DNA from 2 places in the Brevundimonas sp. 374 genome. Region 1 is predicted to be linked to the other one. Evidence: riboswitches for the same ligand, from Rfam matches in the RefSeq annotation. Region 1 holds a riboswitch; the other holds the start of a gene.
The links. A riboswitch is a leader RNA that binds a small molecule or an ion and turns the genes downstream of it on or off. The one in region 1 is predicted to bind cobalamin.

Region 1 (16,082 bases):
ACAGCTATCAGGGTTCCGGCAAGCTGAAAGGACGCAAGGCCCTGATCACCGGCGCAGACAGCGGCATCGGCCGGGCGGCCGCCATCGCCTATGCTCGGGAAGGCGCCGATGTGGCCCTCTCCTATCTGCCGTCCGAGCGCAAGGACGCCGCCGAAGTCATCGCCCTGATCGAGGCTGAGGGCCGCAAGGCCATCGACCTTCCAGGCGACATCACCGATGAAAACTGGTGCCGGCAGATGGTTGAACAGGCCGTGTCGGAGCTGGGCGGACTGGACATCCTGGTCATTAACGCCGGCCGCCAACAGTATCGCGAGGACATCTCTCAGGTGACGTCGGAAGACTTCGACAAGACCTTGAAAACCAACCTCTATGCCATGCACTGGATCGCCCAGGCGGCCGTCCCGCATCTGCCGGCTGGCGCCTCGGTCATCACCACCGCCTCGATCCAGGCCTATGAGCCTTCCGCCATCCTGCTAGACTACGCCACCACCAAGGCCGGGATCGTCGCCTATACGAAGGCCCTGTCCAAGCAGCTGATCGAAAAGGGCATACGCGCCAATGTCGTGGCGCCCGGCCCCTTCTGGACGCCGCTGCAGTCGTCTGGCGGACAGCCGCAGGAAGCCGTGATGAAGTTCGGCGAGCAGGTGCCGCTGGGTCGTCCGGGACAGCCCGTCGAGATCGCCCCGGTCTATGTGCTGCTGGCCTCTCAAGAAGGCAGCTACATCACGGGCGAAGTCTTCGGCGTCACCGGCGGCATGGGCGTCGCCTGACAAGACAAAACCGGCGGCGGGATCATCCCGCCGCCGGTCTCTCTCGTTCTGCCGGGCGACTAGCCGGCGATGGTGGCAACGGAGCCGGAATCCACCCGGATGCCCGCGCCGTTGATGAAGCTGGCGCGATCCGAACACAGGAAGGCGACGGCCGCTGCGACCTCCTCCGGCTTGCCCCTGCGATCCAACGTCATGCCGGGCCGCTCTTCCTTCAGGAAGCTCTTGATCGCCTCCTCGAAGGTTTCGCCGCGTTCCTCGGCACGCTTCTTCATCATGGCGTCGGTCATCGGGGTGGCAATGAAGGCGGGCGAGACCGTGTTCACCAGCACATTGTCGCAGCCGTAGGCCTTGGACAGACCCTTCGCCAGGCTGAGAATGCCGGCCTTGGAGGCGCAATAGGCCAGTTCATCGACGTAGGGCTGCACCGCATCTTCCGAAGCGAACAGGACGATGCGGCCCCAGCCCGAACGCCGCATGGCCGGAATGGCCTGGCGGCACATCCGCACCGCGCCCATCAGATTGATGTCGAGCGTCTCCAGCCAACCGGCGTCATCGACATCCAGGAAATCGCCGGTCGCGCCGGTCACGCCCGCTGCGTTCACATAGATATCCGGATCGCCCATGCGGTCTCGGACCTCCGCCCACAGGCGTTCGACATCGTCGGCCTTGGTCACGTCGCCGGTCACGCCGATGCATTCGCCCAAGGCGGAAAGCTCCTGGACGGCTTCATCCAGCGTGCCGTCAGGCTTGTCGGTCAAGGCGACCCTTACGCCGGATTCCAACAGCAACCGCGCCGTCTCCTTGCCCATGCCGGAATCGGCGCCGGAAATGAGGGCGATCCGCCCCTTGATCCCGAGGTCCATCACAAATCTCCTGTTCGTTGACGTTCGAGGAAGCGATCGGCCGTGCGCAGGGCGACGGCCATGAGGGTCAAGGCCGGGTTGGCCGAAAGCGCGCTGGGGAAGACGGAGTTGTCGCAAACGTACAGATTGTCGATCTCGACGCTGCACCCGTCGGCGTCGACGACCGCCCCGTCCGCCTTGTCTCCCATCCGGCAGCCGCCGATGGTATGCGCCGACCGGGCTACCGCGAAGATGTCCTCGGCGCCGGCGGCGGTCCAAATATCCGCCATGACGCGCCGGGCATGGGCGTCCAGACGCCGCTCGTTCTCGCCATAGCTGAAGTCGATCCGCGCCTTGCGCAGCCCGACGGCGTCGACCTCATCGGACAGGGTCAGGCGGTTGTCGTCGTTCGGCAGACACTCTCCATTGATGCCGATCCCGGCGAGCCGGCGATAGTTACGCAGCGTATCGACCAGCGGCGCGCCCCATAGGCCCGCGCCGCGCGCGAACCCGCCCGCCAGGGTGACCGGCATGACGCCAAGGCTTTGGATCAGATAGCCGCCGGCGAAGTTCGCGTCCGACGGACGCACCATTTCTTCGCTGATCAGGGAAGACGGATAGCCGCGGTTCATTGACATATCGGCGTCGAACCGCCCCCAGACCTGGGTCGCCACGTGGGTCATGAAGTTGCGGCCGACCTCGCCGCCGGCGTTGCCTAGTTCCCAGTTCAGCAGCAGGCGCGGCGTCTCGACACCGCCCGCACAAAGGAACAGCGTTCGACATTTCAGCCGTTGATCCTGCCCGTCGCGACGATAGATCACGCACTTGATCCGTCCACCGGCGTCACGCTCGACGCCTATCGCCCGCGCGTTGGCGATAATCTTGGCGCCACTGGCTGCGGCCATCGGCAGAAAGCTGTTGTCCGCGCCGCCCTTGGCGCCGGTTCTGCATCCCTGATGGCAGGCGCCGCAGTTGACGCAGGCCATGCGGTGGGGCGTCGCCCCCGCCTCGCGATCGCGGGACAGCACGGCTGCCGGCGCATCCGTAACGGTCAGCCCGACGGCCGTCGCACCACGGGCCATCGCATCCGCCGGGGCGTTGCGCGGGACAGGCGGATAGGCGAACTGTCGCCCGCCCCACGGATAGTCGGCCGGGCCTGAGACCCCGATCACCGTCTCTACGGTCTCGACATAGGATTTCAGTTCGTCCCAGCCGAACGGCCAGTCCCGCCCGCGACCCGTCTCCGAGGCCAGCGTCAGATCACGGGGATCGGGTCGTGGGCAAAAGGCGCCCCAGTGCAGGAGCGAGCCGCCGACGCCCTGGCCGGAGTTGTTGGCCCCAAGGGCGGTTGGGTCGCGCCCTCCGCTCAGGCGCTCCTCCATCCAATAGAGATCGGCCGTCGTTTCGTCGGGCGTATGCTCCGCCGGATCGAAAGCCCGCCCTGCCTCCAACACCGTGACCGAAAGCCCGGCCTTCGCCAGCCTGGCCGCGATCGGAGCACCGCCGGCCCCGCTGCCGATGATGACGACATCGGTTTCGCCGGCCGTCCTTGCAGGCGCGCTCAACCCACGCCCTCCATCGGCAGACGCCAAGGTTCGGTGTGGTCCGCCGCCGTCTGATCGTAGCCCTGAAACCGGCCTTCGCCGCCCGTGGCGAAGCCGTCGTAACCGATCTGGGCCCAGGTGGCCGGCAGCGACATCCACAGGCGCGCGGCCTCGGACACGACGTCCTCGAACCACAGCCTCATGGCGTCCGCCGAAAGCCGGCCCGGCTCGGGCCATTCGCCCTGTGAAATGGTGCGCAGGATGTCTTCCTGGCGATCGGGGGCCAGGGTTGCGAACTCCGGCGCCATGGCGGCGATCTCATCCAGCCCGCGTCGCCAGGCCTCGGCGTCCGAGGGAAGATCGGCGAACCGCCACCCGTCGCCCTGTCCGCTGGCGAGCCCCACATCCAGACGCCGCGTCAGATCATCCGGATCGCCTGCATCAGACAGAATGCGCGCGATCATCGCCGACAGCACGGCGCGCTGGGACGGGTTCAGGACGCCGCCCTCGGCTGGCGCCGGACCGAAATGACGATCCAGCATTGCGCGTCGTGTGCGATCCGACACGTGATCGGACGCCATCAGACGCACGAAGGCTGGAGGCAGCGCGGATGAACCGACTTTCTCGACGAACTCCAGAACCAGGCCCGTAAGACGCTCCGGCTGTTCCTGAGGGATCAGGTGCGCCGCATCCGGCACGACCACCACGTCAGACGCGCGATAGTGGGGGGCGTTGACACGCCGCTGCGCCGCGTCGTCCAAATCGCCATCCTCTGCGCCGGCGATGATGAGGGCAGGGAAAGGCAGGACGCCGACTTGATCGGACCAGTCCTCGCGCGATCCTTCGGCCAACCATCCCCGCCAGGCTTGGGGGCTGGTTCGGGTGAAATCGGCCAGCGCGTGATCGAAGGCGGCTTGCGGCAGACCGGCGGCAATATTGGCGTCGATGAACTGGCGTCCCCGATCCTCGATCCTGGTCGGATCGTCGAACCAGGTCAGCATATCCGCGCGCCTGTTCTCGTCCATCGGCTCCTGCGAGGGTGGCGATCCGGCGACCAGCACCACGCCCAGCAACCCGCTCAGGCCCGCCGCCCCGTCACGCGCCCGCGCGGCGATCAAGGTCGCAAACTTGCCGCCCATGCTATGGCCGACAAGGATCCAGCGCGGGAGATGGAGATCGATCAGGCGGCGGCTCACGTCCTCGAGCACGGCTTGGACATCGCCATAGCCTTCCCCCGCCCTGTCCCCGAACCCTGTAAGATCGATTGCGACAGTCAGTACCTCATCGGAAAGCCGGTCGATCACCGCGTCCCAATCGTGGCGGCTCGAGCCCAGAGAATGAAGGAAGACGACAGTGAGGCGGGTGTCTGTGGGCATGCAGGGGCTTTTTAGAAAGCGGAGACGCGAGGCTCCGCCGTGATCGGTCGGCGGTCGTCGATCAGCGCGCCAGCGGCGCAATTGCTCCCAACAAAACAGAACCCGGCCGCCGAAACCGCTGAAACTCGCCCCGCCTCAGGCCGCCGCCAACTCGGTCAGAAGCTTTTCAATGAAGGCTGTGTCGTGCGGTTGGTCGTTGGCGGCGTCGACGATCATGCGATCCTCGGACCAGCGTCGATCATCACGCAACGGAAAGGACGCTTCCATGCCGGGCCGACGCGCCGCCGCGATCCGCAACGCCGTCGCCTTCGGTCCCGACACGATTTCCGTGACGCCGGCATCACGGGCGAGCACCGCAAGGCGACGGCCGGTGAACAGGTCCTCTGCGGGGTCTGGCAAAGAGCCGAACCGATCTTCGGCTTCGTCTCGCAAGGCGTCGACATCTTCCGCCGTCGTGGCGCGCGCCAACCGGGCGTACAGATTGATGCGCACGGTTTCGTCGGGGATGTAGTCCGCCGGCAGATGCCCTGTCGCGCCGACGTTCAGACTGGGAGAAGCTTGGTCTGGATCGGGATCGCCTTTGGCAGCCGCGAGCGCCCGAGCCAGGACGGCTTGATACAGGGCCGAGCCGATCAGCCTGACATGTCCGGCCTGTTCCTCGCCCACCAGATCGCCGCCGCCGCGCAGGTCCAGATCGCGCCCGCTGATCGCGAAGCCCGCCCCCAGTCGGTCCAGAGCCTCCAATGTCTGAAGCCGGGCCTCCGTCGCCGCCGCCATGGGCGCTTCAGGATCGGAAAGCAGATAGGTGAAGCCCTGTCGCCGCCCCCGGCCGACACGCCCGCGCAGCTGATGCAACTGCGCCAAGCCAAACCGGTCCGGCCGCCAGATCAACATCGTATTGGCGCGCGGCACATCCAGGCCGGTCTCGATGATATTCGTGGCCAGAAGCACGTCCCCCTCGCCGTCGGAGAAGCGGCTCATGACCTCGTCGATCGCGGACGGGGACATGTCGCCGTGCGCCAAGACCACCGACAGCTCGGGCGTCAGGGTCTTCAAGCGTTCCGCCAAGGGTTCCATATCCTCGATCCGCGGCACGACCACGAAACTCTGGCCGCCTCGCGCCTTCTCGCGCATCAGCGACAGGCGAACCGCCCCGGCGTCGAACGGGGTCATGAAGGTTCGGATGGGCCGGCGTCGGGCGGGCGGACTGGCGATCAGGCTGACGTCCTGAATGCCGACCATGGCGCTCTGCAAGGTTCTTGGAATCGGCGTGGCCGACATCGACAACAGATGCGGCGCCTTCTCTGCCAAGGCAGATTTCATCTGCGCGCCGAAGCGGTGTTCCTCATCGATGATGACAAGCCCAAGACTGGAAAACGCTAACCCTTTCGACGCCAGCGCCTGCGTACCCACCACGACGCGCATGGAGCCGTCCGCCAGCCCTGCCTTGACCGCCCGCGCCTCCGCGCTGTCTGCGGCGCGCGACAGGTGGCCGATTTGAATGTCAGTATCCTTGAACCGTCTCTTGAAGACCTCGAAATGCTGGCGCGCCAGGACGGTGGTCGGGGCGACGACGATGACCTGTTTGCCGGCAAGGGCCACGGCCGCCGCGGCGCGCAGCGCGACCTCGGTCTTTCCGAAACCGACATCGCCGCAGACGAGCCGGTTCATGGGCTTGCCGGATCCCAGGTCCGACAGGACCGCCTCGATGGCGCGCGCCTGATCGGTCGTTTCGGGGAAGGCGAAGCCGGCGGCGAACCGAGCTAGCGGCTGACGCGGCGCGGTGATCGGCTCGGTCCTCAGCGCTGCACGCGCTTCGGCCCGGGCGGACAGGGCCGCTGCGGCCTCGTCGATCTGCGCGCTGACCTTGGCGCGTCGCTTTAGCCATCCCTGGGTATTCAGCCGATCTAGCGACACCGCGTCCGGCTCCGAGCCATAACGCCAGATTTTGCCGAACTCCTCGATCGGCGCGAGGATGGTGCCTCCGCCGTGATATTCGATGCGCAGAACGTCGCGCTCGACACCATCGGCAGCGACCCGCTCCAACGCCTTCAGGACGCCCAGACCGTGGTCTTCATGGATGACCACATCGTCCAACCGCAGTTCGGTCTCTCCGAACGCATCGTTCGTGTCGCCGGATCCTCGCGCGATCCGGCCGCCGAAAATGTCCGAGGGCGTCAGGACGACTAGACCGGCGGCCGACTGTCGGAAGCCTGTGTCCAGATCGGCGGTTACGACGGCGATCTGCCCGGGCTGCAGTGGTGCGATCGCGCTCCAGCTCTCGAGCGCCACGGGCGTATCGATATCGTGGCGACGCAGCAGGCGTAGGATGATCCTGTGCTCATGAGGCAATCCTGTCAGAACGATGCGGTCGCCCGCCTCGCGCCGCTCGGCAATGAATTGTTTAAGGGCCCGCCCCGGCGACTTCTCCAATGCGAAGGCCGGCGTCGGCGCCCAACCCTTGACGCTCAGGGGTTTGGCGCCTTTCAACGCCTGCCGAACGTCCTTTTCCGTCAAATAGAGGCTGTCGGGTTTCGCAGGACGCGCGCCCTCACTGAACCGCAGGCGCGTGTCATAGGCTTCGGCCACATGCGCGCGAATGCGTTCGAACCGATCCTGAACGCCCACGTCGGTCAGGATCATCGGCTTGTCCAGGAAATCAAACAGGGTTGTTGAGGTCTCAGCATCGACCGACGGCCCCGTGTCCTGATGATCGGCCTCATCATCCTCGGGCGACCGGTCGCTCCACTCAGCCGCCGGGGTCAGACAGATCGTCTCGATCTCGGCGCCCCGGCGCTGTGACACGGGATCGAAGGCGTGAATCTCGATGATCCGGTCCGCCTGGTCCAGGGCGATGCGATAAGGCGTTGCGGACGCCGGCGGGAAGACGTCGACCACCGCGCCGAGCAGAGCGTACTCGCCAGGTTCGTCGACCCGCTCATCCGCCGCATAGCCCGTATCGGTCAGAAACGATTCCAGGACTTCGCGATCCAGCGCCTCGCCCGCCGCGAGCGACAAGCGGGCCTTGATCCGCTCGCGCGACGGCGTCCGCTGCACGATCGCATCGGGCGAGGTGACCAAGAACACAGGCCTTGCGCTGGCTTCGTTCAGGGCGGCCAGGACCGCCATACGCCGCCCCATGCTTTCTCGCGAAGGCGCGGCGCGGTCGTAAGGCAGGCAGTCCCAGGGCGGCAAGACCAGCACCTCGGCGTCCTTCACCATCGGCGAGAGGGCCGCCGCAATCTCATCGGCGCGGCGTTCGCTGGTGGCTATGAAAACCACCGCCTGCGATCGCCTTGCCTTCATCTCAGCAAGTCCAGCCGCCACAGCCGCGGCCGGCATTTTCCAACGCTTGCCGTCGTCCTGCTCGGGCGCTGGCCCTCCCACGAGGACCTGTTGGCCCGTGGCGGAAAGATCGGTGTCGGCAAGTGACGATTTCATCTTGGCTCAACCCCAAGGCCGGCCGGGGGTTGCGCCCGCTTTCGTACCCCCAGTCGTTTCAGCCGCCAGCGCGACGGAACCGCCCTAAAAGGAAGTTGCAGGATCTTTCCGTGCGGCGGCTATTTCGGCCGTCGGCGTATCGCACGCATAGCCTAAGCCACAACGAAACGATGGAATGCTGTCATCATTCGCGCGTCTCGGACAAACTGGCGAACCAATCCGCGTAGGGGGTGTTGCGCACCATGCGCCGATTGAGATCCGGTGAGCCGTCGCTCCACCAAACCGGCCCCCGCTCGCCCAGCCCCACCTTGGCCTTGTCCACGCTCCGCCGCGATGCGGCCAGAGCATCTGGATCCTCAGCCGCCAGGGCCGTCCGCACCGCCCGGCGCGCCGACATCAGATGATGCACCAGTTCGTCCCTCGCCGCAGCCGACAACGCTGGATTGGCGCATCGCCAAAGCCGGCCTCGTACCACGAAATAGCGGCCGTCTGGAGTCGTAGGGTATCGAAAGGGCTGCTTCATCGTCGGGACAACGCGCAGCGCGCCCGATGGGCGCCGCCCAGAGGGTTCAAGCCCCTGAGTGATTGGGCTAGCGCAATCTGCGGACTTGACAGAACCTCTTCGAATTAAGGTGCCTCATTTCCACCAAACCTCGAGGATTCGTTATCGTTATCAGCGCATAAGCTAGCACCTCGAGCGCTTCGCCCGTGCCTTCGCGCAGCCTCAGTATTGTCGGACGACGAACTTCCCGGCGGCGTCTGTGGCAGACCGGGATCCAAAGAGATGCTGTTCAATCTTTGATGGGCTCGTGGAGCCATGACCCCGGAAAGCTGAACAGCAGGAGCGATGATAGAAGCCGCCAGAAGCCATAAGGATATCCTTATGCGTTTCTTGACTTCGGCGTCGGGTGCGCGTCTCATGAATAGGTCGAGGTTCTGCGCGTCGCCTTCGGGCGATGCGGAGCTAAGAGGGAAGCCGGTGCGATGCCGGCGCTGCCCCCGCAACTGTGAGCGGCGAGCCGAAGGTCCATTTCGTGTCACTGACGTCTTCGGACGTTGGGAAGGCCGGACCCGAAGCCGTGACCCGTGAGCCAGGAGACCTGCCCCGACAGATAACGTCCTCCGGCGGGGTGTCCGGTCAGGTCGCATGAACGCCGCGACGGGACGACTGCGCGCGAGCGGTCGCGCGTCCCTGTCCGCTGTCTCGCCACAGCATCAACGGCAGAGACATGGCGAGCACCGACTTCACATTCAGGATCACGCGGACCGCGCTCGACGAAGACTATCGTCCCGCCGAGACGACGCGGATCACCACCAATTTCGCCAACCTGGCGCGAGGAGACAGCCGCCGGGACAATCTGCGCAATACCCTGCGGATGATCGACAACCGCTTCAACTCGCTGGCGCACCACAAGAATCCGAGGGGCGATCGCTATGCGCTGGAGCTTCAGATCGTCTCGGTCGAGATGAGCCTTTGCTCGGAGCGCGACGACGCCTTTCCGCTGATCGAAATCCTGCAGACGACGATCATAGACAAGGAGACGAACCGGCGGATCGATGGCATCGTGGGCAACAACTTCTCTTCCTATGTCCGTGACTACGACTTCAGCGTAGTCCTGCCCGAACACCTGAAGGCGCATCCGAACGGCGGCGTGCCGGACGACTTCGGCGATCTGCACGGAAAGCTGTTCCGGCACTTTCTGACGTCGCGCGCCTATCGCGACAACTTCGCCAAGCCGCCGGTCATCTGCCTCAGCGTCTCCAGCAACAAGACCTATCACCGCACGGGCTTCGACCATCCTGTGTTGGGCCTGGAATACGACAACGACGCCTTTTCGCCGACCGATCGGTATTTCGCGAAGATGGGGATGAAGGTCCGCTACTTCATGCCACCGGGCAGCGTCGCGCCGTTCGCCCTGTACCATGTCGGCGACCTGACCGGCGACTACACCGGCCTCGAACTGGCCAGCACCATCGCCACGATGGAGACCTTCCAGAAGATCTATCGGCCCGAGATTTACAACGCCAACTCCCCGGCGACCGAGCTGTATCAGCCCAGCCTGAAGGCGCAGGACTATTCGCTGACCCGCATCGTCTACGACCGCGACGAGCGTAGTCGGCTGGCCGTCGAGCAGGGCCGTTTCGTCGAGGAGCGGTTCATCAAGCCGCACCGCGCCCGCCTCGACCAATGGTCGGCCGCCTTCGCCGCCGCCTGATCAGTTTCCAGATTTCAGAGTCTCCCCTCATGAAAACCCTTCTCCCGACCTCGACCGCCGGCAGCCTGCCCAAACCCGTCTGGCTGGCCGAGCCCGAGACGCTCTGGTCGCCTTGGAAGCTGCAGGGCGATGACCTGATCGAGGCCAAACAGGACGCCCTGCGCCTGTCGCTCGACGATCAACGCCGGGCCGGCATCGACATCGTCAGCGACGGCGAACAGACCCGCCAGCATTTCGTCACGACTTTCATCGAACACCTCGACGGCGTCGATTTCGAGAACCGCAAGACCATGCGAATCCGCAATCGCTATGACGCCAGCGTCCCGGTGGTCGTGGGCGCCGTCAGCCGTCCGAAATCGGTCTTCGTCGATGACGCCAAGTTCCTGCGAGCCCAGACCGACCAGCCGATCAAATGGGCCCTGCCCGGGCCGATGACGATGATCGACACCCTGTATGACGACCATTACGGCAGCCGCGAAAAACTGGCCTGGGAGTTTGCCAAAATTCTCAATGAGGAGGCTTGCGAACTGGAGGCCGCCGGCGTCGACATCGTCCAGTTCGACGAGCCCGCCTTCAACGTCTTCTTCGACGAGGTGAACGACTGGGGCGTGGCGACCCTGGAGAAGGCGGCCGAGGGGCTGAAGTGCGAGACGGCGGTCCACATCTGCTACGGCTACGGCATCAAGGCCAACACCGACTGGAAGAAGACCCTCGGCTCGGAATGGCGGCAGTACGAGGAGGCCTTCCCCAAGCTTCGGACCTCCAGCATCGACATCATCTCGCTCGAAGCCCAGAACGCGCGCGTCCCGATGGATCTGATCGAACTGATCCGGGGCAAGAAGGTGATGGTCGGCGCCATCGACGTCGCGACCGACACGATCGAAACGCCCGAAGAGGTGGCGGACACCCTGCGCAGGGCGCTACAGTTCGTGGACGCCGACAAACTCTATCCGGCCACCAACTGCGGTATGGCGCCCCTGTCGCGCCGCGTCGCCAACGGCAAGCTGCGCGCCTTGAGCGCCGGCGCCGAGATCGTGCGCGAGGAACTGTCCCGCGACCTCTACTACGGCGCGGAAAGGTGCGAGCCGTGAGGGTGCGCCTGATCGACATGGTGTTCCCCGGCGACGCCAACCACCATGGCACCCTGTTCGGCGGGGTTGGTCTGGCCCACTTGGACAAGGTCGCCTTTCTGGCCGCCAGCCGTCACGCGCGACGGTCCGTGGTCACGGCCGGATGCGAGCGGATCGACTTCGCCGCCCCTGCCCGGATCGGCGAGATGGTCGAGGCGGTCGGCCGCGTTGTTCGGATCGGGCGCTCGTCCTTGGGCGTCGAAGTCGAACTGCACGCCGAAAGCCTGCTGAGCGGCGAGCGCCGCCTGTGCACGCGCGGAGCCTTCAACATGGTCGCACTGAGGCCGGCGGACGATCATCAACCGTTGGCGCCGCTCGATCAGGCAGACGAAACGGACGACGGCTGGCTGAGGACCGCAGAGATGGTCTTTCCCGGCACGACCAACCACTACGGCACCCTTTTTGGCGGCGACGCGCTCAAGCTCATGGGTAAAGCCGCCTTCGTCACAGCGACCCGCCATGCGCGCGAAGTCATGGTCATGGCAGCGACCAACCGTATCGACTTCAAGGCCCCGATCGACGGCGGCGACATGGTCGAACTGGTCTCGCGCGTGAAGATGGTTGGGCGAAGCGCCCTCTCGGTCGAGGTGCAACTCTGGGCAGAACGCCTCCTGACAGGAGAACGGCGACGCTCGACCACGGCCGAGTTCGTAATGGTGGCCGTCGATGACGCGGGCAAGCCGAAGACAATCAAAGCCAGGCGGAGTTTAGAGGAGGTTGAGATGCTGTAGAATGACGCAGCTGTATCCCTCTGCCGCAAGCGCTGACGGCCAACGCGTCGGACGTTTTCACGAAGCTTTAGAGGACAACGACGACGAAGATATCCGCGCGGAGATCCGCCAGCGGGTCAGCCGCATGGATACCTACCTGTTGGACGGCCTGGGCAAGTTCGACCTGCAGGTGCATGGCAGGTTGGGCGTGTTGCTAGGTCTGAGTGAAGCCCGGACAGCAAAAAGCCCCGCCATTTCGGGCGGGGCTTCTGGGTGCCTCACAAGGTGTGAGGTTGATCTGGGTGCGGGAGCATGCACTGGCCTTGGTAGTATATTTGGCATGATTGCTGTCCCCGCCTAACCGAAGGCCTCGAAATCCGTCATTTCGCTCCGTCGCGAATGCGCTAGAAGCGGACGTTGGCACCCACGCGCAAAGCGGACATCCTATCCGTTCGGGGGCCGATGTTGTTTCCCGTGCCCTAGTGGTATCGGCGAGCTGTCCAAATGGGTTCCACCCACTCTGTGATCAAGCTTCTGAAGGAGCGGTTCTCACGATCAGGCGGAACGCTAAGCTTCGATGTCTTGATCCGTGATCTCTCCATACTTCTTCAGGACGAGTCCCTCTTGAGGATAGTCAGATCCTTCTGGATTCAATCTCCCCCTGAGAGTCAAACACGGCTGCGGCGATCAGACGTGGATGTCGATGATCGACCGGATCTCTATCCGTCTGCGATCCTTTAGACATCTGATGACCTGCCCCACCCTTCGTAGCTGCCGCGCCGAAGCTCAGGCAGCATCGGTGGCGGCCACCACCTGAGATTTTATGTGTAGGGGCAAAGTGTGTCCTGCCTTGGTCAGCCTGACAGCACGCTTCAGCCCGTGCAGGTTAATCCGACAACGCTCATGTCCGGGCTGACCGAAATAGACTCATGACGACCGCAGCAGCAGCGAAACACGCTGCCGCAGCGACGTAGAGGCCTCGAATATCGAAGCCCACCTGTTCCAAAATGAGGGCGGCGATTGGGGCCATCGCCTGAGGTAAGGCGACCGCCAGATTGTTGAGGCCCATATCCCGACCACGATTGTCTTGTGTGGGAAGGGCATCCGCCATCAAGCCCATTTCCACGGATCCATAGGCCCCCTGCCCCACTCCATAGAGCGCGAAGGCGAGGATCACGACTGTCCATGATGGCGTGATCGCCAAGGCGAGAGCCCCGATGCTAAGGGCCACCGCTCCTATGAAAGCAATAGGTTGACGGCGCGTGATTCGCGCCCCGAACAGCGCCATTGTGATAGTAATGATTACGACGCTCGCGAACGCTACGCCCGTCAGCACGGCATGTGACCGTTCTGGACTACGCCCTGGCCATCCAACGGCATCGGTGACGAAATACAGCAGGTAAGTGCTGACGAGAGCATAACCGGTCGCAATCAGGAGACGAGCAGTCCAGACCGTCGCGAAATTGCGGGATTCGAACGGGGCAAGCAGATGTCCGGTCCTGCCAGAGTAGGCTGACGGCGCCCTGCCTTGTCGTTCCGAAGACGGCTCATCGAAAACTATGAGGAAGAAAGCGGCCGCACCGATAAGAATACCCGCCAGAAGCGCTAATCTGCCGGGTTCGTGCTGCGGACCAAGCGCCATCAGACTGGAGCCCAAAGCCACAGCGAGCGGATACGACAGTCCCAGCATCGCCGAGACCGTACTTCTCAGCAAAATCGGCACGCGATCCGCAAACACGGCTGAGAGCGGAGCCATGAGCACGTTGAACGCAAGTTGAAATCCGACCAAGGCCCATACGAATTCGCCCGGCGTCGACGACCGCCATATGCCAACGTAGCTTAAAACCGTCAGCACTGCTCCGAGCGCAATCCAGGGTCGGCGACGCCCAAACCGCGAACGTGTCCGGTCGCTGATCGCGCCCATGGCGATATTCGCCACGGCGGCCGTGATCGCGCCCCAGACCATGGCACGGCTAAGGATTTCCGTTTTACCCCGGGCGTCAAGAGCGGCGGCGTGGAGCGGAGCGACGATTTGGAACAGAGGCGCTAGACCGATGAAGGCGGCAAGGAACAGCACCAGATACGCCGCCAACACCAGAGACGTGCGGCGGGCTTGAGAACGGTTGGAAACTTCACCCTCCTCCATCGAGCGGCCCCCGCCTCTATGGCACGTGGCCCGACGCGCTTGCTAGCGCGATCGTGGCGTCATCCGGTGTGAGTAGCTGCAACAGAATGCGATCAGCAAATCACTTGTGACAACGCTGTCAGCTGCTAGGGTTTTCGCGAGGATCGTGCGGCACGTCGGCGTATCGGCGTCGCTCATGAAAGAACACAGGCCTTGAGGGAGGTTGGGATGAGAAAGAGATCGAGCGCGAGCGTCGCGGCTGTGGCCTTGGCGGCCGCCTTCGGTGCGGCACAGGCGGAGACGGAGACCAGCGCCGTCCGGATGAGCCAGGTCGGGTTCGAAACCCAGGGGCCGAAGACGGCAACGGTCGAGGATCGCGCCACCCGCCCCCTGCCTTGGCGCGTGGTGGACCGGGCGGGCGCTAACGTGGCCCAAGGCACGTCCAAGGTCTTTGGCCAAGACGCCGCCTCGGGCCAAGCCGTGCATACGGTCGATTTTCAGTCGCTGCAGACCAACGGCGAAGGCTATCGCCTGATCGTGGGATCGCACGAAAGCCGCCCCTTCTCGATCCAGCCACATCCTCACGCCCGGCTGAAGTACGACGCCCTGGCCTATTTCTATCAGAACCGGGCCGGCGTGCCGATCCTGGCGGTTCACGTCGCGCGGCCGGATCTGGCGCGTGCAGCCGGGCACCCGCACGAGGTCGCGGCCTGCTTCTCGGGCGCGGACACGGCCGGCGTCGTCTGGCCCGGGTGCGACTATACTCTGGATGTCACCGGCGGCTGGTATGACGCCGGCGACCACGGCAAATACGTCGTCAACGGCGGCATCTCGGTCTGGATGCTGCTGAATGCCTATGAGCGCGCCATGGCCAAGGGCGGGCCCGGCGCGAGCGCCTTTGCGGACGGCAAGGTCGATAGTCCCGAGGCCGGAAACGGCGTCAACGACCTGCTGGACGAGGCGCGTTACGAGATCGAGTTCCTGTTGAAGATGCAGATCGCCGACGGCGTGAAGCTGAAGGTCCCGGTCGGCGCTCAGGCGGCGGGTCAGCCGCTGACCCTGACCGAGATCGACGCCGGCGGCATGGTCCACCACAAGGTGCATGATGCACAGTGGACGGGCCTGCCGATGGCCCCGGCGGACGATCCCCAGCCGCGCCTTCTCTATCCGCCCAGCACGGCCGCGACGCTCAATCTGGCCGCGGTCGGCGCCCAGTGCGCGCGGATCTGGCATGACATCGATCCGGCCTTCGCGCGCCACTGTCTGACGGCGTCCCAGCGCGCCTTCCGCGCCGCGCTGCGTAATCGCGACGTTCGGGCCGGAGAGAATTTCGCTGGTGGCGGCGCTTATGGCGACAGCGACTTTTCGGACGAATTCTATTGGGCCACGGCCGAGCTTTTGGCCACGACCCGCAATCCGGCCTATCTGACCGCGCTGAAGACCTCGCCCTACTATCTGGGCGGACCGCTGTCGGGCAAAAGCGCAACGGGCGATCCGGGCTTCTCGTGGACGGCGTCGCTGGGGTCGCTGACGCTGGCGACTGTACCGGACGTTCTGCCGTCCGAGGATCTGGTCACCGTGCGCGCAAACATCGTGACGGCCGCCCGCGCTTATGTCGACGCCGGCTATGGTCAGGGCTACGGCCTGCCGGTGTCGGGCGTGAAATACGAATGGGGTTCGAACGGCGCCCTGATGAGCCGGGCGGTGATCCTGGGTTCCGCCTTCGACTACACCGGCGACTGGAATTTCCGCAACGCGGTGATCTGGTCCTTGGACTATATTCTCGGCCGTAATCCCATGGATCGGTCCTATGTGACGGGCTACGGCGACCGGCCGGTCCAGAACCCGCACCATCGCTTCTGGGCGCACCAGGCAAACCCGGCATACCCCCTGCCACCAGCAGGCGCCCTGTCCGGCGGACCGAACAA
Region 2 (16,082 bases), on a different contig from region 1:
CGCAGATTTACCAAAGAAAATTCTCATATCCCTGCTTCAGCCTTTGTTGAGGATCACGGCTGCATCATGCGCGCGTCCGCGTTCACACGCGCCACTATCAAGAGCCGCCGATGTCTCGCATCTCGTCCCTACTGCTCGCCGCCGCCCTGTTCGCCGTCCCCGTCGTCGCCAGCGCCCAGGACGGCGCGCTGAATGTTGAGATCGATCGCTCGGCGCGCGTTCAGCTTCGCGGCGCCGCCGCTTCCATCATCGTCGGCAACCCCCAGATCGCAGATGTCTCGCTGGTCGACGCCAACACCATGTTCATCGTCGGCAAGGGCTATGGCGTCACTGAAGTCGTCGCTGTCGACGGCGTAGGCCGCACCCTGTTCCAGCGTGAGATCGTCGTGACAGGCGGCTCTACCGGTTCGGTTCGGGTCTGGCGGGGCGCTCAGGCGACGGAGATGGCCTGCGGCGCCTCGTGCACGCCCAGCGTCCGGTCCCCCTCGGCATCTGCTGCGCCCACAGCCCCCTGACTTCAACCATGCGCGCTCGGAGATCATTGAAGCCGCGTTTCAGCCCCTTCAGGCGGAAGCGAGACGGGTCGGCTGCGGTCGAGTTCGCCATGGTCGCCATCCCCTTCTTCCTGATGATCTTTTCGATCCTGGAGTTAGGCGTCGTATTTGTTCTGGATTCAGTACTTGAAACGGCGGCCATGGATAGCGGCCGTCTCATTCGCACCGGCCAGGCTCACGCGCAGGGTTTCGACAAGACCAAGTTCAAAGCCCAAGTCTGCTCGAAGATGGTCGTATTCAAATCCGACTGCGACAGTCGAATGACCGTGGATGTGAGAGTTATTCCCAAGTTCAGCGCGCCGGCTGTCCAGGATCCAATTACCAATAACGCCATGGATGACAAAAAGACCATCTACAACGGCGGCAAGGCTGGTGATCTGATTTTGGTCCGTATCTGGTATGCACATCCTCTCGCTACGCCTCTTTTAAGCCAGGCGGTATCTCGGATCGGAACAGGCAAAGTCTTGCTTACGGCGACGACCGCTTTTCGCAATGAACCGTGGCAATGACGCGCTTCAGCATCCCCTCATTCGTTCGATCATACGGACGCGACACTCGCGGCATCGCCGCAGTTGAATTCGCATTTCTCGCGCCAATCCTGATCTTGTTCTATTTCAGCATGGTGGAGTTCTGTCAGGGCTATATGGCGCTGAAACGAACTGGCCACGTCGCCGCGATGGTGGCGGACCTGGTGTCCCAGAGCGACAGCACAAGCAAAACTGACCTGACAGATGTGTTCGCAATCGGCGACCTGATCATGGCGCCGTTTGCTTCGTCTTCATTGACCCAACGCGTCAGCAGCGTCACGCGCGTGAACGCGACGACCTACAAGGTGGACTGGAGCGTTGGAAAAGGCATCTCGTCGAAACTGACGGTCGCGCAGGCCAAGGTCCCTTCAGACATGCTCGCCAACGGCGAGTCAGTTATCGTTGCCGAAGCCTTTTATGATTACAAATCACCATTCGACCGGGTCGCGCCCTATGTGACCAAGTTCAGCCGCATGGCCTATCTGCGACCGCGCACCGTTGAAATGATCCCTTGCAGCGGTTGCTGATCCTTACATCCCGACCAACGCCTGTCGCATCGCTGAAATCTTGACGTCCGTTTCCGCCTCTTCGGCGGCCGGATCGCTGTCCGCGACGATGCCGGCGCCGGCGAGGGTGCGATAGTTCCAGACGCCGTCTTTCCGTTCGAAACCGGCGGTTCGGATCAAGACCGACGCGGTCAGGGCGCCGTCGTCGCCGATCAGGAACAACGATCCGCACCAGGGTCCGCGCGGCGGCTCGTGCGCGGCGATCACTTTCATCGCCTGATGCTTGGGCGCGCCGGTGATCGAGCCGGGCGGAAAGGTCGCCTCCAGCAACTCGGCCGGACCCACCCCTGTCTTGGCCGCCCCCGTCACGGTCGAGACCAGATGATGCACCGTCGGATGGTGTTCAACCTCGAAAAGAGCCTCAACCTTGACCGACCCGGGCTGCGACACGCGGGCTAGGTCGTTCCGCATGAGGTCCACGATCATCAGGTTCTCGGCGCGATCCTTGGCGCTGAAGCTCAGCTCGTCCGCCATGGCCGCATCCTCTCGAGGCTCGTCAGCGCGCGGTCGGGTGCCCTTGATCGGACGCGCCTCGATGCGGCGGCTGGCGGGATCGAAGGCGAGGAACAGTTCGGGGGAGTTCGACACCAGCGCCCGATCCCCGACCCGCCAATAGGCCCCGAACGGTGACGCCCGCTCCTTTTGCAGCCGCAGGAAGACCTCGAATGGATCGCGGCCAGGCTTCAGCGCGCCGGACCAGGCCCGGGCGATATTGGCCTGGAACAGCTCCCCCGCCCCGATGCGCTGCACCACATCCGCGACCGCGTCGCGGTAGGCGCTCGCCGGCGCCTCGGCCTCGAACCGGTCGGCCGGCGCGGAGGGCGTCACGACCGGCGCGGCCGTCGCCAGCCAGGTCAGAGCCCGCTCGGCCGCCGCTGTCGCCTGCTCCGCCGTCGCGCCTCTTCCCGTGGCGCACACTGAGCGCTCAAGATGATCGAAACTCAGCATGGCGGGATAACGGGCCAGCATCAGGTCGGGCCAGACCGTCTCGCGCGGTCCGGTGGCCGGCCGGGCGCCTGCGTCATAGGCGGCCAGACCGACGACCCCGGCGGCGAACACCGGATCACGCAGCGCCTCGAAGGGCGCGGCGTCATCCACCGGGCCGACCTGCACAACGTCCGGCGCCTGGGCGACGTGGGACCAGCGACCGCCCGGCCCGCCGTCCGAGAGCAGGGCTAACGCGCCGTCGCCGCCGCCCAGACCCGCCGCCACCGCGACCGGATCGACCCAGGGCGCGTCGCGCGTGACGGTGTGGCTGAAAACCTCGCTCACGCGGTCAGTCGCTGCACGATCCGATCACGCCGCGCCGCATCGACGCCCAGCGCCTCCTTCAGATAGGCGTCCACCGATCCGTGCCGCGCCTCGACCTCGGCGAAGGCGGCTTCCAGATAAGCGGCCTCGACCCCCAAGAAGGCGACGATCGCGTCGTCCGACGCGACCCGACCCGTCATCTTGTGCAGCTGTCTGGCGATACCGGGCGCCCGACCCGCCAGGTCGACGGCGGTGTTGGTCAGCAGATAGTCCTCGACCATGTCGTCGCGCGACACGCCCAGCAGGTGGTGAGTCAGGGCGGCGAGAAAACCCGTCCGGTCCTTGCCGGCCGCGCAATGGATCACCACCGCCCGATTTCGAGAAGTTTCGGCCTGATCCGCCAAGGCCTGGAAATAGCGGCCGAACACGTCCTGATGCGAGGCGTCGAACGGCAGGCTGCGATAGGTCTGGGTCATGAAGCGCCGCCCGGAGTCCGGCGTCAGGTCGGCGGTCTTCAGAAAGGTTATGTGCGGCGCCTCCGCCCCGTCGTCCACGCCGCCTTCGATGATCTGCCCGCTGAAGCCTTCAGGCCGACGCGACGGCTGGTCGCGGCGCTCGCTGGGTCGGCGCAGATCGACCACGGCCCCGATGGCCAGCGCCTTAAGCCGCTCAAGATCCGCCTCGCTGGCGCGGGCGTGGTGGGCGGAGCGCAGCAGACGGCCGGGCTTTACGCGCCGCCCGGTCGCTGTGGCGTAGTCACCGTAGTCGCGAAAGTTGTCGATGGCCTCGAAGGCGTGAAGGCGGTCGGTCATGACCGCGCTTCTAGCCTATGTTCACCGCTCTGGCAGCAGGCCCGCCATCGCATCCAGATAGGCGACGAAGGCGTCGCGTCCCTGATCGGTCAGACTGGCCTCCGTCAGCGGCTTGCGACCGTTGAAACTCTTGGAGACGGCGACGAACCCCGCCTCTTCCAGCTTTCGCAGATGGACCGAAAGATTGCCGTCCGTCGTCTGCAACCGGGTCTTCAGTGTGGTGAAGTCGGCCGATCCGGCCCCGGACAGAAAAGCCATGATCCCCAGCCGGATGCGCCCGTGAATGACGTCGTCGATCCGGCTGATGTCGAAGTCGTCGGCCATGCTCAGACCACCTCCGACGGTTCCTGACGCATCAGGATGATCCCCGGGATCAGCGCGATGGCGACGAGGACAATCGTGAAGACCAGATAGAGCATGGGGCTGTCGATGAACCAAGCCACGGCAACCGCGCCGGCATAGGCCGCAAGGGCCGTGAATGACATCCAGCGCGTTTTGGTCATCGCTGCGCCAATCATCCAGGCCGAGCCATAGGCAACCAGCACCGTCGTCGGCATCACGGCCATCCACGACCAGTTTCCGGTCTTTACGGACAGGGCAACCAGCGCCAGCCAGGTTACGAAGATTCCGTAGCCTACGCCGGACCAAGCTGCTCCCACTGCCTTGTTTCCCGCTGAGTTGATGCCGGGCTTTCCCTTCATACGCCCGATCAAGAGACTCAGGGCGACTGCGAAGACGACGCCTGCGCCGATCCACAACCACAACTGAGCCCACGGATTCACTTGAACGGCGCCCGATTGAATCGCCCACTGCCCGAGACTAGCGCCACCGAAAACCACGGCCGCGGCGATAAGGATCGGCCCGGCCAGAAGCGGCGCATGCCGCCCCTCGTGCGCCAGGCTGCGCATATAGGCGATGTCGTCCTGAATGGCTTGGGTCTCGCGGGTCATGATGCTCTCCTCCTCGAACCGTTGAGACAGCATCGTTCATTTGCTTTGTGTTGTAAAGTTCTTTCTTATAGATCCGCGCTGTGCATGAAAAAGGGGCGAAGCCTTCGGCTCCGCCCCTCGTTCGACTTGGTGTCTTCGGCCTAAAGTCGCGGTGCGCCGCGTCCACGCAGTCCGCCGGCCACCAGAGCGATGACGAACAGGATAATGGCCACGACGGCGACGAACTTGGCGATCTCGAACGAGAAGTTCGCAATGCCGCCGAAGCCGAGAACGGCCGCGACAAGGGCCACGACGAGGAAGATAATTGCCCAGCGCATCATGGGTTTAGCTCTCCTGAGTTGATGTTGCCGTCGGCGACCCGGGAGCCGTTCGTCGGTCTGTATCATCAACGCCAGGGTCGCCTGGCCGTTCCATCGCCTATCGACGGCGACGACGCGAATAGCCACCCTGATCCATCTTGCGATCCGCGACCATGCTGGCGACGATCGCCGCCAAGGCCGGGTTGCGCAACAGCAGGAAGGCCGCGCCCAGACCGCCCACGGCGCCGACGATCGGACGCTCGCGAACGATGTGAATCACCTTGCCCAAAAGGCCCTCAGGCTCATCTTCCTCTTCGGCGTCGTCGTGCTTGTCGCCCTTCAGGAAGACCAGCGCCACGATCAGGGCGACCAAGGCGAACAGACCAAACGTCACGGCCGCCGCGCCGAGCGGCGTCAGCGTCAGGCTGAGCGCATAGAAGATGGCCACGCCCAGGAAGACGACGGCCAGGAACGCACTGGCGGCGACGACAGCCGTCGCCACCAGTTTTTTGACGATGCCCTTGAACATCAGCGACGGCGGCCGGCCAGCAGCATGCCGAGGATGACGCCGACGCCGAGCGCCACGGCGGTCGATTGCAGCGGACGCTCCTGCACGCGCTCGACGACATAGCGTTGCGCCTCATCGAAGCGTTCGGCCGCGTCGTCATAATATTCGCGACCCTTCACGCGGGCCTCGTCGTAATAGCTGCGGGCCTGCTCGCGGACTTCGTCGCTCTTGGCGCGCAGCTTGGCTTCGGCCTCGGCGGCCTTGTCGCGCAGGCGTTGGGTCTCTTCGCGGGCGCCGGTCTTCAGATCCTCCTTGAGGGTCTTCAGGTCGGCCTTGATATCTTCTCGAGCCTTGGTGGTGGCCATGGTGCGCGCTCCGTTGAAAGCTTGGCGGTAGAATAGAGAACCCCGTGTTGCAACGCCACATGCGCAACGAGGTTCCTTTAGGTGGGTCGGGCGTGCGCCTCTCGCCACGGGCTTTTCGCCGCACTAGAACGGTCGTTATGACCCAATGGCTGTTTGCGCCCCGCCCCGCCCCGTCCTTGCCGATCGTCGGATCGGACCAGCGCTTCCCCGTTCGCCGCATCCTGTGCGTGGGCCAGAACTATGCCGCCCATGCGCGCGAAATGGGGTCGGACCCTGATAAGCAGACGCCCTTCTTCTTCACCAAGCCGGGCGACGCCATCGTCTCGGACGGCGCAAACCCATCCTATCCGTCGGCCACCGCGAACCTGCACTACGAAGCCGAACTGGTCGCCGCGATCGGGCCGGGTGAGAACGGCGTCGTCGCCATCGTCGGCTGGGCCGTCGGCTGCGACCTGACCCGCCGCGATCTTCAGGCCGAGGCCAAGAAGGCCGGTCGCCCCTGGGACGCCGCCAAGGGGTTCGATCAGTCCGCGCCCTGCGGCCCCATCACCTTGGGCGACCTGCCCTCGCCCGACGGCGCCATCCGTCTGAGCGTCAATGGCGAAACCAAACAGGACAGCGTCCTGAACGACATGATTCTGAACCCCGACCGGATCATCGCGGCCGCCGCCGCCCTGTGGTCGCTGCAACCCGGCGACCTGATCTTCACCGGCACCCCGTCCGGCGTCGGTCCGGTCAAGCCGGGCGACCGCGTGGTCGTGACCATCGACGGTCTGGAGACGCTTAGCTTCGAGGTGCAGTCGTGATCCTGCACGGCTACTGGCGCTCGGGCGCCAGCTACCGCGTTCGCATCGCTCTGAATCTCAAGGGGATCGGCTACGACAACGCCGCTCACGACCTGCGCAAGGGCGAACAGAAGAGGCCCGACTATGTGGCGCTGAACCCGCAGGGCATGGTCCCCGCCCTCCAGGACGGCGATATGGTCCTGACCCAGAGCCCGGCCATTCTGGAATGGCTGGAGGAAACCCACCCCGACCCGGCCCTGCTGCCGAAGGGGGCGAACGACCGGGCGACCGTGCGCGCCATGGCCGCGCTGATCGGCTGCGACATTCACCCGCTGAACAATCTGCGCGTGTTGAAGGCCATCCGGTCTGAGTTCAACGCCGATCAGGCCGCCGTGGACGCTTGGGCGGCCCGGTGGATCGCGCCGGGCTTCGACGCGCTGGAGGCTCTGATCGCCCGCCACGGCGCCGGCTGGAGCTTCGGCGACGCCCCGACCCTGGTCGATTGTTATTTGATTCCGCAGATGTATTCGGCGCGGCGCTTCAACATGGACCTATCGCCCTGGCCGCGTCTGCTGGCGGTCGAACAGACCGCCTTGGCTCACCCCGCCTTCGCCTCGGCCCACCCGGACTTGCAGCCTGATGCCGACGCCTGATTTTCGCCTCAGTGCGTATATCAGCGGTGGATAAGTAGGGTTCGCTTAAGGTCTCGCTCAGCGTCCCTTAAGCATTGGCGATCATAGTGTCGGGCGTGTCGTATTCCCCCGCCACACCTTCGGCGTCGTCGCCCATCCATCGCCTGGCCCTCGCCGTGGTGACCGAGCCCGAGCGCGCGCCCGGCGCCTTCATGAGCGCGCCTTCCGGCGCCCGCGAAGAAGCCATGCGTTTTCTGCTGCAAACCGGAGCCGACGCCGGGGTCAAGCTGATCGCCACCCGGCCCGAGGGCGACGGCGAACGCCTGCTGGGTCAGGCCTGGCCCTTCCCCTCGCCTTTCCAGGTTACGGTCCGCACCGTTGCGCTCAGCGAAGGTCTGGACCGGGTCGAGGCCCGCGCTCGTCGTTCGCTGGAGCGGATGGGCCTGCCGCGCGGCGATGTTCTGCTGATTTCCAACGCCGCCGATCTGGCCGGCGCCGAGGGCCGCGCCCTGTGGGATCGCGCCCGCAGCCTGAAGGATCGCGGCCTGTTCCGCCGCATCGGCTTCTGCGCCACGATCGAGGACGGCCCCGCGCTTCTCGCGCGCCGTCTGGAAGCCGATGTGGTCCAGGTGCCCTGCAGCCTATTGGACCAGCGCGCGGCCCAGGACGGCGTGCTCGAGGCCATCGCCGACACGGGCGCCTCGGTCCATCTGTCTTCGGTCTTCGCCGGCGGCCTGCTGTTCGCGGGCGGCGACGATCTTCCGGCCGAACTGGCCAGTCATGCCCAGGCGCTGTCTCGCACCCGCCGGCGTCTGGCCGAGCAGCGTTGCGATCCGATGCAGGCGGCTTTGGGTTACGCCCTGGCCCTGCCCGGCGTCGACAAGGTCGTGGCCAGCGTCGCCTCCGCCGCCGAACTGCGCGCCATCCTGGCCGCCGCCCACGCTCCCTGTCCCAATCTGGAGTGGGCGGCTCTGGCGCTAGAGGCGCCGGCGGCCTTCACCGCCGACGCCCGCGCCCGGATCAGTAGCGCAGCCTGATCCCGACGTAGCCGGATCGTCCCGGCTCGCCGTATCCGAACACCTGTTGATAGTGTTCGTCGCCCAGGTTCTCGATCCGCGCCGTCAGGGTGACCTGGTCGGTCAGTTCATAGACCGCGTTCAGATTGGCGGTGACGAAGCCGTCGCGCGCCACGGTCGAGAAGCCGCCCGAGTCGTCCTGATCGCCTTCCGCCCGCACTGTCAGCGCGCCGGACAGACGATCGCCCGTCCAGCCCAGGGTCGCTGAACCGGCGTGTTCCGGCACGCGAAGCAGGCGCGCGCCCGTTGTGCGGTCCGTCGCGTCGGTCCAGGCATAGGCCAGCGTCAGGTCGAAACCGCCGCCCAGCAGGGCGCGGCCTTCCAGTTCGAACCCGTCCGACCGCGTCTTGGCGACGTTGATATAGCGACCGGCCGAATAGGTGATCTGGTCCTCGACGTTCAGGCGATAAAGGGTCGCCCGCCCGTCGAACCGACCGTCGGCCGAGGCCCAGCCCAAGGCGATCTCGACGCTGTCGGCCGTTTCCGGCTTCAGCTCGGGATAGGGCCGCGGCGCAAAGCAGAAGTCGCAGACCGCCTGGCTGACCGTCGGCGACTTGAAGCCCGTGCCGTAGGCGCCCGACAGGATGAAGCCGCCGGCTAAGTCGTACGCTGCCGACACCCGCCCCGTCGTCTTGGAACCGAAATCGTCGGTGTCGTCATACCGCAGTCCGCCGGTCAGGTTCAGCGCGCCGACATCGTATTGGGCCACGCCGAACACCGAGGTGATCGACAGGTCGCGCGACAGTCCCGACGACAGGGCCGCCGAGGCCTCGTTCCGCTCCACGCCGAACGCATAGTCGATGTCCTGCGCCTGGCCGTTCGCCTGCCAGCGATAAGCCTGACGGTCGCCGGTGAAGGTCGAGCCGAAGCCGCCGCTGACCGAGCTGCGATCCAGATCCGACGCCGAGACGCTGAACTGATGGGTCAGGCCGAACGCCTTGGCCGTCACCCGGCCAAAGCCCGACCATTGCTCGCTCTCCTGGGTGTCGGCGGTGTCGGCCAGCGCATAGTTCGGCGCCGGGAAGCCGTCGATATCGGCCTTTGATTTGTTCCAGCGCACCGATCCATCGACCTTGACTGCATCGGACAGGACGTAGCGACCCTTGGCGCCGAGCGTCGTGCTGCGGAAGCCGTCGGCCTCGGTGTTGCCGTCCGCCTCGTCGGCCGCCGAAATCCCGTCGGTGTCGAACCGTGAAGCATAGGCGCTGAAGGCGTAGGTCTCGTTGGCGACCCCGGCCGACACGCGGCCGCGCACGGTGTCGAAGCTGCCGGCCTCGGCCTCGGCGCGCAGGCCGTCGATCTCTTGCGTCGTGAAGGAAATCACCCCGCCGATGGCGTCGGATCCCCACAGCGACGACTGCGGGCCGCTCAGCACTTCGATCCGCGCAATATCGGCCAGTTCGAAGCTGGAGAAGTCATAGGCGCCGTTCGGCTCGGCCGCATCGTTGACCGGCGCGCCGTCGACCAGGACCAGGGTCTTGCCGGGCGTCGCGCCGCGCATGCGGACCTGGGCTACGCCGCCGAAAGCGCCCGAGCGCGTCACCGACAGACCCGGCACATCGGCCAGGATGTCGGCGGCGAAGATGGCGCCGCGCTGCTCGATGGTCTTGCCGTCGATGACGCGGGCGCCGGGCGTGTCGGCGACGATGGCCGGGATGCGGGTGGCGGTGACGATCACCTCGTCCAGCTGGGTGGCGTCCTCGGCAAAGGCAGGCGCGGCGAAGGCGGCCGCAATCGCCGCCGTCGAAAGAAGAATGGAACGCTTCATTGAGCGATACCCCCGTGTTCGGTCCCGCAAATGCGCGCGAGAGACCGTCATGAGCGAACCGACCCGCCAGGCCGCTTATGGGTCTGGACGGCGCAAGGTCGGGTCGCTTCCACGGAGAAACCGCGCTGCTGTCTGGTCCCGGACAGGAGCGAGCGACGTCGGCGGCCAGGTCTCCTGGCTTGCGGGTCGTAAACCGCCGTCCTCGCCTTCCCAGTTTCCCAGTGGCGCCGGGATCGAAACCCCGGACGGACGACGCTCTCGCCGCCTACAGTTGCGGGCACAGCCACGGCGTCACACCGTGTTCCCTTAACCGCCTGACGTGGCCTATCGCAGGGCCGACAAGCCTGTGCAAGAGCCGGTCAACGGCCTTGAGCCGCCGGGCGCGATCCGTCACCCTGTGGCCACATGAACGCCCCCGTCTCCCATCCCCCGGAAATCGCCGCCTCGCTGGAAGGCGCGACGCCGTTCATGGCGCAATATCTGACGGCCAAGGCGGGCCAGCCGGACGCCATCCTGTTCTTCCGCATGGGCGATTTCTACGAGCTGTTCTTCAAGGACGCCGAGGTCGCGGCGGCGGCGCTCGGCATCACCCTGACCAAGCGGGGCAAGCATCAGGGCGAGGACATTCCGATGGCCGGCGTGCCGGTCCATGCGATGGAGGGCTACCTCGCCCGGCTGATCCGCATCGGCCACAAGGTCGCCATCTGCGAACAGCTGGAAGACCCCGCCGAGGCCAAGAAGCGGGGCGGCAAGGCGGTGGTGCATCGCGGCGTGGTCCGGGTCGTGACGCCCGGCACCCTGACCGAAGACAGCCTGCTGGACGCGCGCGGCGCCAATCGTCTGGCGGCGGTCGCGGTGCGTAAAGGTCGGGCGGCCGTCGCCGTGGTCGAACTGTCGTCCGGCGCGGTCGACAGCGTCGCCTGTTCTATCGAAGACCTGGGCGCGGCCCTGGCCGCCTTCCGCCCGTCTGAAGTCCTGGTCACCGACCGTATGTATTCTGACGAGACCACCCGCGACGCCTTGGACGGCTCGGGCGGCGTGGTCCAGGCGCTGGCCGGCGCCATCGCCGAACCCCAGGCCGCGCGCGCCCGCGTCGAACGCCTGTACGGCGTCTCGGCGCTCGACGGCTTCGGCGCTTTCGAGGAGGCCGAGGTCTCGGCGCTGGGTCTGATCGCCGCCTATCTGGAGACGACCCAAGCCGGCAAGGTCCCTGCCCTGGCCCCGCCGCGCCGTCTGGGCGAAAGCGGCTTTCTGGCCATCGACCCTGCGACCCGCGCCAGTCTTGAGATCGATCGCACCCAGCGCGGCGAGCGTGAGGGCAGCCTGCTCGCCTGCATCGACCGCACCGTCACCTCGGGCGGCGCCCGGGCCCTGGCCGAACGCATCGCCCGGCCCCTGCGCGATCCCCTGGCCATCAACGAGCAGCTCGACGCCGTCGAATGGCTCTTGGAGCGCCGTGATCTGCGTCGTGACCTGCGCGACGCGCTGAAGGCTTCCTCCGACATCGCCCGCGCCGTCGGGCGATTGGCGCTGGGTCGGGGCGGCCCGCGCGACCTGGCCGCCGTGCGCACCGGCCTGTCGATCGCGGAGGGCGTCGCCGGTCTGTTCGTGGGTCAGGTCGATCCCCTGACCGGTCAGCCGCGCCGCATCGCCTCGGCGCTGGACCGCTTGACCCTGTCGCCCGACGTCTCGCGGCTGAAGGCCGATCTGATCGACGGCCTGGTGGACGAGCCGTCCCATCTGGCGCGCGACGGCGGCTATGTGCGCCCCGACTATCGCCCCGAACTGGACGCCGCCCGCACCCTGCGCGACGACAGCCGCCGCGTCGTTGCCGATCTGGAGACCCGCGCCGTCGCCGAGTCCGGCGTGCCGTTCAAGATCAAGCACAACGCCGTGCTGGGCTATTTCCTCGAAACCAGCGCCAAGGCCGCCGAAGCCTTACTCCGCGCCGGGCCCGACAGCCCCTTCATCCATCGCCAGACCCTGGCTGCCCAAGTCCGTTTCACCACCGTCGAACTGTCGGAGCTGGACGCCAAGATCAGTCAGGCCGGCCACCGGGCGCTCGCCATCGAGGGCGAAACCTTCGAGGGCTGGCGACGTGAGGCCGCCCGCCTGGCCCAGCCGCTGCAGGCCGTCGCCGAGGCGCTCGCCGAACTGGACGCCCACGCCGCCCTGTCCGAATGGGCCCAGGAAGTCGGCGCGACCCGCCCGATCGTGGACGACACCCTGACCTTCTGCGTCGAGGCCGGTCGCCACCCCGTCGTGGAGGCTGCGGTCAAGGCGGGCGGCGATCCCTACACACCCAACAACGCCCGGCTTGACGGGTCGGGCCAGGACGGATCGCGCCTGGCCATCGTCACCGGCCCGAACATGGCGGGTAAATCGACCTTCCTGCGCCAGAATGCGCTTCTGGTGATCCTGGCCCAGGCCGGCGCCTTCGTGCCTGCCCGCTCGATGCGGCTGGGCGTGGTGGACCGGCTGTTCAGCCGCGTCGGCGCCGGCGATGACCTGGCGCGCGGCCGCTCCACCTTCATGATGGAGATGGTCGAGACCGCCGCCATCCTGACCCAGGCCACGCCGCACAGCTTCGTCGTTCTGGATGAGATCGGGCGCGGCACCGCCACCTATGATGGTCTGGCCATCGCCTGGGCCACGGCCGAGGCCCTGCACGAGACCAATCGCGCCCGCACCCTGTTCGCCACCCACTATCACGAGCTGGCTCAGTTGGAGACGCGGCTGGACCACGTCTGCAACCTGTCCATGGTCGCGCGCGAGTGGAACGGCGAACTGGTCTTCCTGCACGAGGCGGCGCCCGGCGCGGCCGACCGCTCCTATGGCGTCCAGGTCGCCAAACTAGCCGGCGTCCCCGCCTCCGTCGTCGCCCGCGCCCGCTCGGTGCTGGACCGGCTGGAAGGCGAAAAGGCCGCCGCCGCCCGACTGGACGACCTGCCCCTGTTCGCCGTCGCCGAGCCGGAACCGATGCGCGGCCCCTCGCCCGTGGAACTGGCCCTGCGTGACGTCGACCCCGACGACCTGACCCCGCGCGAGGCGCTGGAGGCGCTCTATCGGCTGAAGGGTCTGGCCTGATGTAACGAAGGCCCGGACGTCGCCGTCCGGGCCCTGGTTGAGTCTCGATCCGTTTCGGATCAGGCCTGCATCATCCAGCCTTCGACATCCATGGCCGCCTGACGGACGGCTTCCGAACGGGTCGGGTGGGCGTGGCAGGTGCGGGCGATGTCTTCCGACGCGCCGCCGAAGCTCATGGTGATGGCGGCCTCGTGGATCATCTCGCCGGCCTGCGGGCCCATGATGTGGACGCCCAGCACCTTGTCGGTCGCGGCGTCGGCCAGCACCTTCACGAAACCGTCGGTCTCGTGATTGATCTTGGCGCGGCTGTTGGCGGTGAAGGGGAATTTGCCCTTCTTGTACTGAACGCCGGCCGCCTTCAGCTGGTCCTCAGTCTGACCGACCCAGGCCACTTCGGGGAAGGTGTAGACGACGCTGGGCACCAGGGCATAGTCGACGTGGCCATACTTGCCGGCGATGGTGTCGATCACGGCGACCGCGTCTTCTTCCGCCTTGTGCGCCAGCATCGGACCGTGGGTCACGTCGCCGATCACCCAGACGCCATCCGCCACCTTGAAGTGATCATGATCGACGAAGCCGCGCTTGTCAGGCGTCACACCGACGCTCTCCAGGCCCAGGCCGTCCGTGTACGGACGACGACCAATGGCGACCAGCACCACGTCGCCCTTGATTGTCTCGGCGGCGCCGCCGGCCGACGGCTCGACGGTGAGCTCCACCCCGTCCTTGCCCGACTTGGCGCCGGTGACCTTGGCGCCCAGTTTGAAGCTCATGCCCTGTTTGGTCAGGGTGCGCTGGAAGGCGGTGGCGACCTCGGTGTCCATGCCGGGCGTTATCCGGTCCAGGAACTCGACCACCGTGACCTCGGCGCCCAGACGGCGCCAGACCGAACCCAGCTCCAGGCCGATGATCCCGGCGCCAACCACGATCAGCTTCTTGGGCACGGCCGGCAGCGACAGGGCGCCGGTGGAATCGATGACCTTGCCGTCTTCGAAGGCGACGCCGGGCAGAGGGGTCGGCTCCGAGCCGGTGGCGATGACGATGTTCTTGGCGTCCAGCGTCTGGACCGAGCCGTCGGCGGCGGTCACCTCGACCTTGCCTTTACCGACGATCTTGCCCTTGCCCTTGATCCAGTCAGCCTTGTTCTTCTTGAACAGGAACTCGATCCCCTTGGTCAGGGCGGTGACGCTGTCGTCCTTGGCCTTGTGCATCTGGTCCAGGTGCAGCTTGGGCTGGACCTCGATGCCGATCTTGGCGAACTCGGTGTTTGCGGCGTTCCAAAGCTCCGACGCATGCAGCAGGGCCTTGGATGGCATGCAGCCGACGTTCAGGCAGGTGCCGCCCAGCGTCGAACGCATCTCAACACAGGCGACCTTCAGGCCCAGCTGGCCCGCCCGGATCGCGGCGTTATAGCCGCCAGGGCCTCCGCCGATGATGACGACGTCGTAGGCGGCGGTGGCTTCGGCCATGGTATCCTCTGGTCTTCTGGCGCGCGGGGAAAGGCGCGCGGACACTAGCGCCGACCCCGCACGGGTCAACCGCTGGACCCCATATGGGGCCGGGTTTCGACCAATTGCAGAGGCGAAAACCATGAAAAAGGGCCGGACGTCGCCGCCCGGCCCCTTCGATCATGTCTGACCGGCGCGCTCAGAGCTTGAAGCGCACGCCCAGGAAGACGTTGTAGCCGAACTTCTCGTACTCGTAGGTCCGCTCCTTGACGCCGTAGTAGCGGACGCCCGCGCTGTCGGTCAGGTTCTTGGCCTCGCCGAACACTTCCACCCCATTGCCGAAGTCGTAGCTGGCGGTGAAGTCCAGCTGGCCGCGCCCCTCGACATAGAGGTCCTTGCCGGGATTGGTCGCGTCGATCGCCTCCAGGAAGTCGCTACGATGCGTGTAGGAGACGCGCGCGCTGAAGCCGTACCGTTCGTAGAACAGGGCGGCGTTATAGGTCTCGTCCGACTGACCCGGCAGCACGAAAGTGTCGCGACCGGCGAAGGCGCGGCTGGTTTTGATCTCCGCATCCGTCAGGGTGTAGTTGGCGAAGACGCCAAAGCCCGAGGCCCAACCCGGCAGGAAGTCGAACGTCTGCTGCCAGTTGAACTCGATCCCGGCCAGGTGTCCGTCACGCGCGTTGCGCGCCTCGGTGACCTGGGCGACCGTGGTCGTCGGCGTCACGTAAGGGACGCCATCGGTGACCAGGGTAAAGCGGTAGTTCGACAGGTCCTTGTAGAAGGCGTTGGCCGAAATCACTCCCAGCGGACGTAGATAGTATTCCAGCCCCGCATCGACGTTGTTCGACAGGGTCGGCTTCAGATCGGGATTGCCGCGCGTCACCGTCGTGCGGCCGCTGTCGGTGGTTTCCAGAACGCGAGGAACGATGTCGGTATAGTCCGGGCGCGAAATGGCGCGGGTCAGGGCGAAACGACCGACCAGCTGATCGCTGAAGCTGTGGCGCAGCGTCAGGTTCGGGAAGAAGTCGGTCTGGTCGCGATCGACCTTGACCAGGGTCTGGGCGCCCGACAGGGCTACGCTGGTCGCCGAGCCTTCGAAGTCGGTCTTCTCGACACGCAGGCCGACCAGCACATTGGTCGCGCCGATATCGAACCGGGCCTGGCCGTAACCCGCCAGAATGTCTTCCTGCGCGGTATAGTCGGCGGTGATCGATTGCGGAACGCGGCGCACGCCGGCGACCGGGTCGGGATTGGTCGAGCCCGCGCGGACGCGATCGAAATAGTCGGTCACCAGACCCGCATCGAACTTGAAGCCCAGATTGTAGTCGTAGTTCTGCGACGGACGATCGCTCAGCAGCGGGGCCAGGGCGCCGGAGCTGGCGGCCGCGCTCCGATCGCGGAACCGCTCTTCATCCGCCGCCACATCGCGGGTGCTGTATTTGGTGCCGAACTTC

Region 2: it holds a riboswitch for cobalamin, as region 1 does, so the genes downstream of both, BLR19_RS10780 (TonB-dependent receptor plug domain-containing protein) here and BLR19_RS00040 (DUF1852 domain-containing protein) in region 1, are expected to answer to the same signal.

The regions. Positions count from the first base shown of each region.
Region 1 is NZ_FNKT01000001.1:3,171-19,252, reverse strand. Features, by position in the region: gene BLR19_RS00070 (SDR family oxidoreductase) at 1-770, shown strand, start outside; gene BLR19_RS00065 (SDR family NAD(P)-dependent oxidoreductase) at 830-1,633, opposite strand; gene BLR19_RS00060 (GMC family oxidoreductase) at 1,633-3,177, opposite strand; gene BLR19_RS00055 (alpha/beta hydrolase) at 3,174-4,532, opposite strand; gene BLR19_RS00050 (DEAD/DEAH box helicase) at 4,668-7,973, opposite strand; gene BLR19_RS00045 (hypothetical protein) at 8,158-8,382, opposite strand; cobalamin riboswitch at 8,888-9,096, shown strand; gene BLR19_RS00040 (DUF1852 domain-containing protein) at 9,203-10,189, shown strand; gene BLR19_RS00035 (methionine synthase) at 10,219-11,280, shown strand; gene BLR19_RS00030 (acyl-CoA thioesterase) at 11,277-12,050, shown strand; gene BLR19_RS00025 (hypothetical protein) at 12,052-12,390, shown strand; gene BLR19_RS00020 (MFS transporter) at 12,931-14,175, opposite strand; gene BLR19_RS00015 (glycoside hydrolase family 9 protein) at 14,383-16,082, shown strand, end outside.
Region 2 is NZ_FNKT01000003.1:96,051-112,132, forward strand. Features, by position in the region: gene BLR19_RS10715 (pilus assembly protein N-terminal domain-containing protein) at 111-515, shown strand; gene BLR19_RS10720 (TadE/TadG family type IV pilus assembly protein) at 524-1,063, shown strand; gene BLR19_RS10725 (TadE/TadG family type IV pilus assembly protein) at 1,060-1,608, shown strand; gene BLR19_RS10730 (anthranilate synthase component I family protein) at 1,612-2,919, opposite strand; gene BLR19_RS10735 (tyrosine-protein phosphatase) at 2,916-3,710, opposite strand; gene BLR19_RS10740 (winged helix-turn-helix domain-containing protein) at 3,732-4,034, opposite strand; gene BLR19_RS10745 (hypothetical protein) at 4,037-4,660, opposite strand; gene BLR19_RS10750 (DUF1328 domain-containing protein) at 4,801-4,980, opposite strand; gene BLR19_RS10755 (hypothetical protein) at 5,078-5,488, opposite strand; gene BLR19_RS10760 (ElaB/YgaM/YqjD family protein) at 5,488-5,832, opposite strand; gene BLR19_RS10765 (fumarylacetoacetate hydrolase family protein) at 5,970-6,638, shown strand; gene maiA (maleylacetoacetate isomerase) at 6,635-7,270, shown strand; gene BLR19_RS10775 (aldo/keto reductase) at 7,366-8,286, shown strand; gene BLR19_RS10780 (TonB-dependent receptor plug domain-containing protein) at 8,270-10,093, opposite strand; cobalamin riboswitch at 10,239-10,448, opposite strand; gene mutS (DNA mismatch repair protein MutS) at 10,499-13,180, shown strand; gene lpdA (dihydrolipoyl dehydrogenase) at 13,240-14,646, opposite strand; gene BLR19_RS10795 (TonB-dependent receptor) at 14,825-16,082, opposite strand, start outside.